Regions from separate parts of the Rhizobium sp. N122 genome, predicted to be linked through region 1. Evidence: predicted binding sites of a transcription regulator. Region 1 holds the regulator's gene; the other holds the start of a gene.
What was found. The regulator LexA, encoded in region 1, represses DNA repair genes until DNA is damaged. The targets are predictions, from matches to a motif close to TGTTCNNNNTGTGTTCNG.

Region 1 (7,002 bases):
TTTGACATTACTGCTCTCGCTGTCGGTGCTGACCATTGCGGTTCTCATCACCGACCGTAGCCGGGCCGTGTTGCGAGCGACGTTGTTGGCGCTTGCACTTGTGGTCTGCGGCATGCTCTGCGCACAGTTCGAGAGCTGGCGGGCATCGACCGTGATCCTCGATTCATCCGTGACGACGACGCTGACCGGCCGTGTCGAACGGCGCGAAGGCGACGGCCGTGGGCGTTGGCGCTACATTCTCGCCGTCAGGGCCACAGACGAGCCGGAGTTGAAGCGGCCGCCGGGGCGCGTAACCGCGATTGTCCGCGGCGCCGACACGCCTTTCGAGATCGGCGACATTATCACCGGCAGGGCGCGGCTAACGCCGCCCTCGGGCCCCGCACTTCCCGAACTCAATGACTTCTCCTTCGGCGCCTATTTCGACGGCATCGGCGCCAACGGCTTCTTCTACGGCGCTCCGGCGAAAGATTTGGAGGCGGGCCCGCAGGGTGCAAGGTCGACGTCGGAAGCTATGCTCGAATGGCTTTACCGGCTGCGCAGCAGCATCGGCGACCGCATCAGGTCGATCCTGCCCGGTGATACCGGCGCCTTTGCCGCCGCCCTGGTGACCGACGAGCGGCGCGCGATCTCGAATGCGACGACGGAGGCGCTGCGCCAGTCGGGCCTCGCCCATATCGTCGCGATCTCGGGTCTCAACATGGCGCTGTCGGCCGGCATCTTCTTCGTCGGCTTCCGGATGCTGCTCAGCCTCTTTCCGGGCGTCGCCCAAGCCTATCCGACAAAGAAGATCGCCGCCGCAGGCGCGCTCATCGCCGTCACCGCCTATTACCTGATCTCCGGATTCGGGGTCTCGGCCGAACGCGCCTTCATCATGATGGCCATCATGCTGATCGCCGTCTTCTTCGATCGGCCGTCGATCAGCCTGCGCAATGTCGTTCTCTCGGCGCTTGTCATCATCGCCATTTCACCCTCCGAAGTGCTGGGCCCGAGCTTCCAGATGTCCTTTGCCGCGACATTGGCATTGGTATCGGGCTATCAGTTGTGGAAGGACCGGCGCGTCCGCGAAAACGCGTTGCTCAAGCTGCCGATCTTCCGGCCGGTCGTTGCGGTCGCCGGTTTCTTCGGTGGCGTCCTGCTGACGTCGCTGATCGGCGGTTTTTCCACGGCGCTGTTTTCGATCGAGCATTTTCATCGGTTGACGGCCTACGGCCTGCCGGCAAACCTCGCGACGATGCCGATCATCTCGTTCATCGTCATGCCGGCCGGGCTGCTGGCAATGTTGCTCATGCCGTTCGGCCTGGACGCTCCGCTCTGGGAGGTGGTCGGCTTCGGCCTCGATCTGGTGATCGCTGTCGCCAAGACGGTGTCCGGCTGGGGCGGCGATATCGGCGTCGGCCGTTTGCCCGCCTGGTATTTCGCCGTCGCCGTGGCCGGCTTCCTGCTGCTGACACTGCTGCGCACCCGGCTGCGCCATGCCGGCACATCGACCCTCGCCGTCTCGACGCTCTTCCTGCTGGTTCTGCCGGTCCCCCGGCCGCCGGATCTGGTGATTTCGGAGGATGGCAGTCTGGTCGCGCTCGTTGCAGTGGCGGCAATGGCTTCCAACCGCGAAAACCCGCCGGATTTCATTTTCGACCAGTGGCAGAGAGCACTGGTCCTGCCGACACATCATCCACCGAAGATGTTGGAAGGCCCTGCTATCCCGCCGGAGGGAGAAGACCGCCGCGTCAGGCTTTCCCACGATCAGCAGATCGAAGCGAGGACGGCGATGCGGGCGGCGGCGGGCGGTGAAACAAACCGCTTTTCCTGTGTCAAAAAGGCCTGGTGCACATCAAGGCTTGGCAATGGGCGCGTCGTCACCGTCATCGACAATGCCGCCTATCTCGGTCCGGCCTGCGATGCCTCCGATATCGTCGTCACGTCTGTCCGCCTGCGTTTCAATAGCTGCCGCTCGGGCGCGACGCTCTTTACCGGTGAGACGCTACGCAGGACCGGTTCCGTCGAGCTGCGCTTCGCGGACGCCGGCCTGGAGGTCGCAACCGCATTCGAGAGCCTGTCGCGGCCGTGGATACGCCATCGCGCCTATGACTGGCGCAGCAATAGTTTCGCCGAAACCGGCCCGTCCAGCGTCAGTGATAGCGGCGAATGAGACCGACGAGCTTGCCCTGCACCTTGACGCGGTCTGGCCCGAAGATCCGGGTCTCATAAGCCGGGTTGGCGGCTTCAAGCGCGATCGAGGCGCCCTTGCGGCGGAAGCGCTTCAGCGTCGCTTCCTCGTCATCGACGAGGGCGACGACGATGTCGCCGGGACTTGCCGTGCTGCCGTTGCGGATGATCACCGTGTCGCCGTCGAAGATGCCGGCGTCGATCATCGAATCGCCTTTGACCTCCAGCGCATAATGCTCACCCGAGCCGAGCATGTCGGCGGGAACGACGATGTCGTGGGTGTTGTTCTGGATCGCCGAAATCGGAACGCCGGCGGCGATTCGGCCCATGACCGGCACCGAGACCGAGTTGCCGTTGTCGGCGACGGGTTTTGCGGGTGCGGGGGCGGCGACCGGCTGGGGCTTGCCGAGGCTGCCCTCGATGACGCTCGGCGAAAAACCACGCCGGGGCTGAATGCTGGGGCTATAGGCCTCCGGAAGCTTGATGACCTCGAGCGCCCGGGCGCGGTTCGGTAGGCGGCGAATGAAGCCGCGTTCCTCAAGCGCCGTGATCAGGCGATGAATGCCGGATTTCGAGGCCAGATCCAGGGCGTCCTTCATCTCGTCGAAGGACGGTGGAACGCCGGATTCCTTCATGCGCTCATGAATGAAAAGGAGAAGCTCCTGTTGTTTGCGCGTGAGCATCGGCGTGTGACCCCTGATTGAAACAAATCCAGAACAGACACTATATGTTCCATATGTGTTCCGCAAGTAGCTAAATTTCCGTAAAACTTGGCGCCAACTCGTTGAGATTTTTATTTTCATTCGCCGGATCGGCGCCATGTCTTGCATTGAGGAAGGCGCCGTCGCACATCTCTTCGCAATTGCAGGAGGGGATATCATGAACACGAATTCCGCCAAGCCGCACCCACTGGATCATGTCGTGCTGCCGGTCGTCAATATCGATCTGGCGCGCGAAAGACTCGGCAAGCTCGGCTTCACCGTTGCGGCCGATGCCCGTCATCCCTTCGGAACGGAAAATGCCTGCGTCTTCTTCGCCGACAAGACCTATCTGGAGCCGCTCGGTATCGCCAGCGTCGAGGAGAGCGAGTCCTCGGCGCGGCAAGGCAATGTCTTCACCGCCCGCAACCGGGCCTTCCGCTTCCGTTGCGGCGATGAGGGGCTTTCGGCCGTGGTTTTCGGCACCGAGGATGCCGGCCTCGATCATCAAAGCTTCATTTCAGGCGGATTGAGCGCCGGCGAGATGCTGGAGTTCAGCCGGCTGATGAAAATGCCGGACGGTTCCAAAGGCATCGGCAGCTTCAAACTGGCCTTTGCCGCGGATCTGCGGGCACCCGATTTCTTTCTCTTCACCTGCCAACGCATCAATCCATTGCCGGCCGACCGCGGCGCGCTGGAGACACATGCCAATGGCGTGACCGGCATCGCCGAGATCGCGCTGTGCGCGCCTGATGCCTCCGCCTTCGCCGGTTTCGTCAGCCTTGTCATGGCGCAGTCGGCCGTCGAGAAAACCAGTTTCGGCGTCAATATCGCGGCGCCGAATGCGAAAATCAGCCTGATGACGCCGGAAGGGCTGGAGGCCTATTTCGAGTTTGCCATCTCATCCGCCGACCGCGGCCTGCGCGGCCGGGCCATCCGCTTCACCGTCGCCGATCTTGCCGTGACAGAAGCGCATTTGGCTGCTAACGGAGTGACCTACACGCGCAAGAACAATCGTATTCTGGTGAAGCCGGCGCCCGGGCAGGGCACGCTTTTCGCCTTCGAGGAAAGATGATGAGCACTGATACGAATTCGGAAGTCAGGATCGGCGCGGGCGCAGGCCAGGTCACCTTTTCCAATACCGGCCGCCTGTCGCTGATTGCCGGCCCCTGCCAGATGGAGAGCCGCGACCATGCCTTCATGGTTGCCGGCACGCTGAAGGAGCTCTGTGCAAAGCTCGGCATCGGTCTCGTTTACAAGAGTTCCTTCGACAAGGCGAACCGCACCTCGCTGTCGGCAGAGCGCGGCATCGGCCTTGAAAAGGGCATGCAGGTCTTCGCCGATCTCAAGAAGGAGTTCGGCTTTCCCGTCCTGACCGACGTTCACACCGCCGAGCAATGCGCCGAAGTGGCAAAGGTGGTCGATGTCCTGCAGATCCCGGCCTTCCTCTGCCGCCAGACCGACCTTCTGATCGCCGCCGCCGAGACCGGCCGTGCCGTCAATGTCAAGAAGGGCCAGTTTCTTGCCCCCTGGGACATGAAGAACGTGCTGAAGAAGCTCAACGCCAGCGGCAATCCGAACGTGCTGCTCTGCGAACGCGGCGCCTCCTTCGGCTACAACACGCTGGTTTCCGACATGCGCGCATTGCCGATCATGGCGTCGATGGGTGCGCCGGTCATTTTCGATGCGACCCATTCGGTGGCGCAGCCGGGCGGACAGGGGGAATCCTCCGGCGGTCAGCGGGAATTCGTGGAAACGCTGGCGCGCGCGGCGGTGGCGACCGGCATTGCCGGCGTCTTCGTCGAGACCCACCAGGACCCCGACAACGCACCGTCCGACGGCCCGAACATGGTCTACCTCAAGGACATGCCGCGGCTTCTGGAAAAGCTGCTGGCCTTCGATGCCGTCGCCAAGGGCTGACAGTCAAAAGCCTGACATGTTCGTGTTATAGCGACGATCGGACATGCAGGTCGAAGGTGCAGCAATGCGCCATTGTAATTTGCACGCCTTCGATTATGACAGGCTTCGAACGATTGATCACCCACCGAGCAGGAAGAACCGATGACTGCAATCACCGATATCATCGCCCGCGAGATTCTCGATAGCCGTGGCAACCCCACCGTCGAAGTCGACGTCTATCTCGAAGACGGCAGCATGGGCCGCGCGGCCGTTCCCTCGGGCGCTTCGACCGGCGCCCATGAGGCGGTCGAGCTGCGCGACGGCGGCAAGCGCTACCTCGGCAAGGGCGTACAGAAGGCGGTCGATGCCGCCAATACCGAGATCTTCGACGCGATCGGCGGCATCGACGCCGAAAACCAGATCCAGATCGACAACATCATGATCGAGCTGGACGGCACGCCGAACAAGTCGCGCCTCGGCGCCAACGCCATCCTCGGCGTCTCGCTCGCCGTCGCCAAGGCTGCCGCCCAGGCCTCCGGCCTGCCGCTCTACCGTTACGTCGGCGGCGCTTCCGCAAGTCTGCTGCCGGTGCCGATGATGAACATCATCAACGGCGGCGCCCATGCCGACAATCCGATCGACTTCCAGGAATTCATGATCCTGCCGGTCGGCGCCGATACGATCGCCGAAGCCGTACGCATGGGCTCGGAAGTCTTCCACACGCTCCGCAAGGAACTGGCCGCCCAGGGCCACAACACCAATGTCGGCGACGAAGGCGGTTTCGCACCGGGCCTGAAGAGCGCTTCGGAAGCCCTCGATTTCATCATGAAGTCGGTCGAGAAAGCCGGCTACAGGCCGGGCGAGGACATCTACCTCGGCCTCGATTGCGCCTCGACGGAATTCTTCAAGGACGGCAAATACGTTCTCGAAGGTGAAGGCCGCACGCTCGAATCGGGCGCCATGGCCGAATATCTGGCCGAACTTGCCGCCAAGTACCCGATCATCTCGATCGAAGACGGCATGGCCGAAGACGACTGGGACGGCTGGAAGACGCTGACCGACCTCACCGGCAAGAAGACCCAGCTCGTCGGCGACGATCTCTTCGTCACCAACTCCGCCCGTCTTCGCGACGGCATCCGCATGGGCGTCGCCAACTCGATCCTCGTCAAGGTCAACCAGATCGGTTCGCTGACGGAAACGCTCGACGCCGTCAACACGGCGCATAAGGCTGCCTACACCGCCGTCATGTCGCACCGCTCCGGCGAAACCGAAGATTCGACCATCGCCGATCTCGCGGTCGCCACCAACTGCGGCCAGATCAAGACCGGCTCGCTGTCGCGTTCCGACCGGCTCGCCAAGTACAACCAGCTGATCCGCATCGAGGAAGGCCTCGGCCCCCAGGCCCAGTATGCCGGCCGCTCGATCATCCGCGGCTGATCGAATCTGCTTTCGACAATTTGACCCGCGCCCCTCCCGGCGCGGGTTTTTTGTTGGCCGTTTTTACGGTCAACGAACGGTTAATCTCTGGGCGTTATGCTGAACGAATTGGTAATGCGTTCAAGAGCATGCGTGTATGTGGACAAAGCATCATAAGAAGAGAAAATTCGGCCGCTTCGTCATTCCGGCCATGACGGTCGCCTTCCTCTCCTATTTCGGCTATCATTGCATTCACGGCGATTACGGCCTGCGCGCAACGGAGACGTTCGAGCACCAGCGCGTCGCGCGTGAAAAAGAGCTTGCGATCTTGAAGGCGAAGCGCGAACATCTGGAAAATCAGGTCGCGCTGCTGAGTGATGGCTCGCTCGACAAAGATATGCTGGACGAAAAAGCGCGCTATCAGCTCAATATGTCGCGCGCGGACGAGATCGTCATATTCAACCATTATTCCAATTAACCGGAATTAGGTTAATTTGAATTTTCTGCGTATTTCCAATAGTTTAGTGCCGAATACGAGCCATGCAATTATGGCATTGCTGTGGTCGTGTTTCTTCCCTATGGTACGCGGCACCGAGAACCGACAAACCATAGGGGAGGGTTGAATGGCGCCGCGAAAGACCGCGACGGTTTCCAGCCGGAAAACATCAGCAAAACCTGCAGCGAAAGCATCGAACGGAGGCCCTGTCGCCGACTTCGATCGCGACGAGGAGCTCAAGGCCTATCGCGAGATGCTGCTGATCCGCCGCTTCGAGGAGAAGGCCGGCCAGCTTTACGGCATGGGTTTCATCGGCGGCTTTTGCCA
Region 2 (7,002 bases), on a different contig from region 1:
GCGACCGCCGAAAAATGACGGCGGCCGGTCTTCGCGTTTGACTTGCGCTCCAAGCTTTGCCAGTTTCGTCTTATGTAAGTGAGACGAAAACGAGGAGCGTCACCATGAGCAATTCATCCATCGTCATCGCCAGCGCAGGTCGAACGGCCGTTGGCTCGTTCAACGGCGCTTTCGCATCAGTCCCCGCGCATGAACTCGGCGCGGCCGTCATCAAGGGTGCGCTCGCGCGCGCCGGCGTCGATGCCGGCGAAGTGGATGAGGTGATCCTCGGCCAGGTGCTCGCTGCCGGCGAGGGCCAGAACCCCGCCCGCCAGGCGGCGATGAAGGCCGGAATTCCGAAGGAGGCGACGGCTTGGGGCGTCAATCAACTCTGCGGGTCCGGTCTGCGCGCCGTCGCACTCGGCATGCAGCAGATCGCCACCGGCGACGCCAAGATCATCGTTGCCGGCGGCCAGGAATCCATGTCGATGGCGCCGCATGCCATGCACTTGCGCGGTGGCGTCAAGATGGGCGACGCGAAGATGGTCGACACGATGATCAAGGACGGCCTGACGGACGCCTTCCACGGTTACCACATGGGTATCACCGCCGAGAATATCGCGCGTCAGTGGCAGCTTTCGCGCGACGAGCAGGATCAGTTCGCCGTCGCCTCGCAGAACAAGGCGGAGGCGGCGCAGAAGGCCGGCCGCTTTGCCGACGAGATCATCCCCTATGTCATCCAGACGCGTAAGGGCGACGTGACCGTCGATGCCGACGAATATATCCGCCACGGCGCCACACTGGAGGCAATGGGCAAGCTGCGCCCGGCCTTCGACAAGGAGGGCACGGTTACGGCCGCGAATGCCTCCGGCCTCAACGACGGTGCGGCCGCGGCGGTGCTGATGAGCGAAGCTGAAGCGGTCCGGCGCGGCATCCAGCCGCTCGCCCGCATCGTTTCCTGGGCAACGGCGGGCGTCGATCCTTCCATCATGGGCACCGGCCCGATTCCGGCGTCCCGCAAGGCGCTCGAAAAGGCCGGCTGGTTGGTCGGCGATCTCGATCTCGTCGAAGCCAACGAGGCTTTTGCGGCGCAGGCCTGCGCCGTCACCAAGGATCTCGGCTGGGATCCGGCGATCGTCAACGTCAACGGCGGGGCGATCGCGATCGGCCATCCGATCGGCGCTTCGGGGGCGCGCGTTCTCAACACGCTGCTGTTCGAAATGAAGCGCCGCGGTGCCAAGAAGGGCCTGGCGACGCTTTGCATCGGCGGCGGCATGGGTGTCGCCATGTGCTTCGAAGCACTTTAAACAGCATGCGATCCGTCATTGATTGAAAATCCCGCCACGGCGGGGCGAAAACAAAAAGGGAGCGGAACATGAGCAGAGTGGCTTTGGTCACCGGGGGTACACGCGGCATCGGCGCGGCGATATCCGTGGCGCTGAAAAACGCCGGATACAGGGTTGCCGCCAATTATGCCGGCAACGACGAGAAAGCCAAAGCCTTCCACGAGGCCACCGGCGTTCCGGTGTTCAAATGGGACGTTTCGGATTATGCCGCCTGCGGCGAGGGGATTGCCAGGATCGAAAGCGAGATCGGGCCGGTCGACGTGCTCGTCAACAATGCCGGCATCACCCGCGACGCGATGTTCCACAAGATGACGCCGCAGCAATGGCACGAGGTGATCAATACCAACCTCACCGGCCTGTTCAATATGACGCATCAGGTCTGGACCGGCATGCGCGACCGCAGCTTCGGCCGCATCGTCAATATCTCGTCGATCAACGGCCAGAAGGGACAGATGGGTCAGGCGAATTATTCGGCGGCCAAAGCCGGCGATCTCGGCTTCACCAAGGCGCTGGCCCAGGAAGGGGCGGCCAAGAACATCACCGTCAACGCCATCTGCCCCGGTTACATCGGGACCGAGATGGTGCTCGCCGTGCCGGAGAAGGTGCTGAACGAACGCATCATTCCGCAGATTCCCGTCGGCCGCCTCGGCGAACCCGAGGAGATCGCGCGCTGCGTGACCTTCCTCGCCTCCGACGATGCCGGCTTCATCACCGGCTCGACGCTGACGGCCAATGGCGGGCAGTTCTTCGTCTAACCTACCTCGAAAATCGGATTCGATTTGAAAGCGATAGTGTGTCCTGCCGGATGCGCTATCGCTTTTTGTATGGATGCCCTCCTGGGGAAGTTCAGGAGCGGTCGCCGGCGTTTGGGGGATGCCGTCGGGGAGCCTTGGCCGGTACGCGCTGCAGCGGGCGATCCTGGCCGCGAAGAGCTGAGATCGCGGTTGCCAGGAAAGCCGAGGCGATGAGAATGGCGACGGCGGAATTCAGGAAAATCTGACCCATGGAAACGTTCCTTTCAAATGCGCCGGGCGGCTTGGCCTACCCACTGCGCTCATGAAGGAAATATGCCCCTGCCCGACGGAGTCGGTAGGTTCGGCTTTCGCGACCGATCGTCAACACCGTGTTGACAGGCGGGCAAAGAAAAACGGGCGCCGAAGCGCCCGTTGGGAAGTCCGAAATGCTTTTGCTGGTCAGTAGCGGCAACGGGCCTCGTAGCGGCGGCCGTAGCGGTCGCGATAGACGCAGTAGCCGCGGCGTTCGACCGACTGGCCGATGAGAGCGCCGGTGAGACCGCCGGCAACGGCGCCGACGGCGGCACCACCCCAGCTGTTGGTGACGGCACCGCCGATGACCGCACCGGTGCCGGCGCCGATCGCCGTGCCCTGCTCGGTCGCTGTGCAGGATGCCAGGGCGCCGACGAGGGCACCAATAAGAACAATCTTCTTCATCATGTCGTAACTCCCCAGGTTTGTTGGCCTTTAGATGCGGCCCATGAGTACAAGGATAATGATAATCACGAGAACTAGCCCCAAACCGCCAGAAGGTCCATAGCCCCAGCCACGGCTATAACCCCAATTCGGCAAGGCTCCGATCAAGAGCAGAATGAGGATAACAAGAAGTATCGTGCCAAGCATGGTGTGTTTCCTTCATTTCATCGGCAATTTGAATGGACGAGAAACACGCATTGGCGATTTTTGTTCCCGGTTACGCCAGGAAATGTGACGCCTCCTGACCCACGACCCAGCGGAAACCTGCTCATATGGTTAAAAAGATCTTTAAATACAATATGTTGCGGTGAACAAAGCAAGAAGGTCCCGATGTCGCCGATTCGTCAGCGATTCGTTCCGTTTTTGATCGGGCGCCATCGATCTTAACGGCATCTGAATCCGGCTTTCGAAAGATTAATGCCGATGGGGCAAGGCGGAGCAGGGAGGCCGGTCGGCGATCCGCATCTAGCGCATGGACGCAATGTCGCCACCAGATGTGGCCGTGAACGAAACGCGAAACCGACAGGGTCGGCGATTCGTCGCCGATTCGTTCCGGCTTTGGTCGACAGGTTAATTTCGGGCGCAATTTACGATTGCTCGCCGCCGGACGGAGTCGTTGTTCGTGGCGACGAAAATGCGAGGGACAGGGAGTACGGTGATTCAGCATCTAGTGGAAAAAAGTGATTCAAAATCAATACTTAGCCGTGAACAAAAGCTGAATCAGCAGGAGTCAGCGATTCGTCGCTGATTCGTTCTCACGCTGTTCCGATTCGCAGATCCGGGCGCTACGCGTGACTCGCAAAGGTCGTAATCGCCGAAGCATTTTGAAATCTGCCCTTGCGTTTGCGGCGGCGGCTGTCCATGTGTTCTCTGGCTTCCCTCGCGGAGGCACTCTTTTCCCGGGGGCTGCCTGCCTCATTTGCATGGACCATGACTCTGACTTCGCAGCCGATGATTCTGAGCGGACGCGGTGTGACCGCGGTGCTCGGGCCGACCAATACCGGTAAGACCCATTATGCCATCGAGCGCATGGTCGCGCACGGGACCGGCGTGATCGGCCTGCCGCTCCGGCTGCTGGCGCGCGAGGTCTATACGCGGGTGGTGGAGAAGGTCGGCGCGCAGAATGTGGCGCTGGTCACCGGCGAGGAAAAGATTTCGCCGCCCAATGCCCGATTTTCTGTCTGCACCGTCGAGGCGATGCCGCGCGAGACCAAGGCCGCCTTCGTCGCGATCGACGAGGTGCAACTCGCCGGCGATCTCGAGCGAGGCCATATCTTTACCGACCGGATCCTGCATCTTCGCGGCCGCGAGGAAACGCTGCTGCTTGGTGCTGCGACGATGCAGCCGATCCTGCAGCAGCTCCTGCCCGGCATCACGATCGTCGAGCGGCCGCGGCTTTCGCATCTTTTCTATGCCGGGCAGAAGAAGATCACCCGGCTGCCGCAGCGCTCGGCCATCGTCGCCTTCTCGGCCGACGAGGTCTATGCCATCGCCGAGCTTATCCGCCGGCAGCGCGGCGGCGCGGCTGTGGTGCTCGGCGCGCTCAGCCCGCGCACCCGCAATGCGCAGGTGGCGCTTTATCAGGCTGGCGATGTCGAATATCTGGTGGCGACCGATGCGATCGGCATGGGTCTCAACCTCGATGTCGATCACGTCGCCTTCGCCCAGGACCGGAAATTCGACGGCTACCAGTTCCGCAATCTCAATCCGGGAGAACTCGGCCAGATTGCCGGGCGCGCCGGGCGGCACGTGCGCGACGGTACCTTCGGCGTCACCGGGCAGGTCTCGCCCTTCGACGAGGAACTGGTGCAGCGCATCGAGGGGCACGAATTCGACAACGTCAAGGTTTTGCAGTGGCGCACGACCGAGATGGACTTCTCCTCGATTCAATCCTTGCGGATAAGCCTCGAGGCGGGGCCGCGCGTGCCGGGGCTGACGCGGGCGCTGCCTGCGGTCGACCAGCAGGCGCTGGAACAGCTTTCGCGTTATCCCGAGGTCATCGACCTTGCCGACAGGCCGGCCCGCGTCGAAAAACTGTGGGAGGCTTGCGCGCTTCCCGACTATCGGCGTATCACCCCGGCACAACATGCCGATCTTATCTCGACCCTCTTTTCCGATCTCGTCCGCTATGGCACGGTGAATGAGCAATTTCTTGCGGAGCAGGTTCATCGCTCCGATCGGACAGATGGGGAAATTGACACGCTTTCGGCGCGAATCGCGCAGATAAGAACCTGGACCTATGTTTCGAATCGGCCTGGTTGGCTTGCCGATCCGACACACTGGCAGGAAAAGACGCGGGAAATCGAAGATCGATTGTCCGACGCGTTACATGAAAGGTTGACGAAACGCTTTGTTGATCGCAGGACATCTGTGCTCATGAAGCGCCTGAGAGAGAATGCGATGCTGGAAGCTGAAATCAGTGTGAATGGCGATGTCTTCGTTGAAGGACATCATGTAGGGCAATTGAGCGGATTCCGTTTCACGCCGGTGGCGGGAACGGACGGACCGGATGCCAAGGCGGTTCAGGCTGCGTCGCAGAAAGCGCTTGCGCTCGAATTCGAGGCCCGTGCGGCGCGAATCCACGCCGCCGGCAACAGCGACCTGGCAATCGGCTCGGACGGGTTGATCCGTTGGATCGGCGACCCGGTGGCGCGGCTTTCGGGCAGCGAGCACGTCATGCGTCCGCGCGTGATTCTGCTGGCCGACGAACAGTTGACGGGCAATGCCCGCGATCATGTCGCCGCCCGTGTCGAGCGCTTCGTCAATCATCATATTAGCACGGTGCTGAAGCCGCTCGACGATCTATCGCGCGCCGAGGACCTGCAGGGTCTGGCCAAGGGGCTGGCCTTCCAGCTCGTCGAGAATCTCGGCGTGCTGTTCCGCCGCGACGTGACCGAGGAGGTCAAATCGCTCGACCAGGAGGCGCGCGCCTCGATGCGCCGCTACGGCGTGCGTTTCGGCGCCTACCATATCTTCGTCCCGGCACTTCTGAAGCCGGCGCCGGCCGAACTCATCACGCTGCTCTGGGCGCTGAAGAACGACGGTCTGGACAAACCGGGCTACGGCGATCTCATTCCGGTGCTTGCCGCCGGCCGCACCTCCGTCGTCACCGATCCGAGTTTCGAGCGGATGTTCTACAAGCTCGCCGGCTTCCGCTTCCTCGGCAAGCGCGCCGTGCGCATCGACATCCTCGAACGGCTTGCCGATATCATCCGGCCGCTGCTGCAGTGGAAGCCAGGTCAGGCAAATCGCCCGGAGGGCGCCTATGACGGCCGCCGCTTCACGACGACGACGGCGATGCTGTCGATCCTCGGCGCGACGCTCGAGGACATGGAAGAAATCCTCAAGGGTCTCGGCTATCGCGCCGATGCGGTGAAGGCGGAAGAAGCATCGGCACATCTTGCGACGCAGGATACCGCCGCAGTGCCAGTAACGACCGCGGAAACGCCTGCCGACGAGACGGCCGAAAAGGCCGATCACGACGATGCCGACGGCGCGGCGGAAGAGACGGCTGCCGAGCCATCCGCAACCGAGGCGGCTTCGGCTGATGTCGACACGCCGGTGGCGGCCGAAACCGCCGCTCCTGATCAAGCGATCGAGGCATCCGCTCCGGATGACGCTTCCGCTCCCACGGAGACGGCATCGACGTCTGAGGCATCCGCTTCCGGGGAAGCCGGCGAGCCGGCGGAACCGAAGCCGGTTCTTCTGTGGCGTCTCGGCGGCCGCAACGACAATCAGCGCCAGGCGCGCGGTGGGCACGGCGATCGCCGTGGCGGCCAGGGCCAGGAGCGCGGTCAGAACCAGGACCGCGGCGATCGCAATCGCCGGCCGGGCGGCGGTGAAGGCGGCGAAGGCAATCGCGGCGGGGAAGGGCGCGACAATAATCGTCACAGCCGCGGCAAGGACGGCGGCGGCCGCGATGGCGGCCGGCCGCAGCAGGCAAGAGGCGACCGCAACAACCAGCCACGGAGCGACCAGCCGCGTGGCGATCGGCAGGACCGCAAGGATCGCGGCGAGCGAAATGACCGCAACGATCGCAACAACAACCGCGGCGGTTCGCAGCCGCTGCGCTTCGAGGCCAAGCCGCCGCGCAAGGAGAAGCCGATCGATCCGGATTCACCCTTCGCCAAGCTCGCGGCTCTCAAGGAGCAGATGAAGAAGTAATCATGAGCGGGGAGACACAGCCG

Region 2: ATY75_RS23385 (helicase-related protein) is a predicted target of LexA. The motif match lies at 3,566-3,583, and genes of this name have one in related genera.

What each region holds. Positions count from the first base shown of each region.
Region 1 covers NZ_LOKU01000027.1:7,339-14,340, reverse strand. Annotated here, with positions in the region: gene ATY75_RS19845 (ComEC/Rec2 family competence protein) at 1-2,149, shown strand, start outside; gene lexA (transcriptional repressor LexA) at 2,130-2,849, opposite strand; gene ATY75_RS19835 (VOC family protein) at 3,046-3,939, shown strand; gene kdsA (3-deoxy-8-phosphooctulonate synthase) at 3,939-4,784, shown strand; gene eno (phosphopyruvate hydratase) at 4,926-6,200, shown strand; gene ATY75_RS19820 (septum formation initiator family protein) at 6,337-6,657, shown strand; gene pdhA (pyruvate dehydrogenase (acetyl-transferring) E1 component subunit alpha) at 6,803-7,002, shown strand, end outside.
Region 2 covers NZ_LOKU01000036.1:21,350-28,351, reverse strand. Annotated here, with positions in the region: gene ATY75_RS23405 (acetyl-CoA C-acetyltransferase) at 105-1,286, shown strand; gene ATY75_RS23400 (beta-ketoacyl-ACP reductase) at 1,355-2,080, shown strand; gene ATY75_RS34705 (hypothetical protein) at 2,172-2,330, opposite strand; gene ATY75_RS23395 (glycine zipper domain-containing protein) at 2,519-2,779, opposite strand; gene ATY75_RS23390 (DUF3309 family protein) at 2,807-2,962, opposite strand; gene ATY75_RS23385 (helicase-related protein) at 3,746-6,979, shown strand; gene ATY75_RS23380 (RNA-binding S4 domain-containing protein) at 6,982-7,002, shown strand, end outside.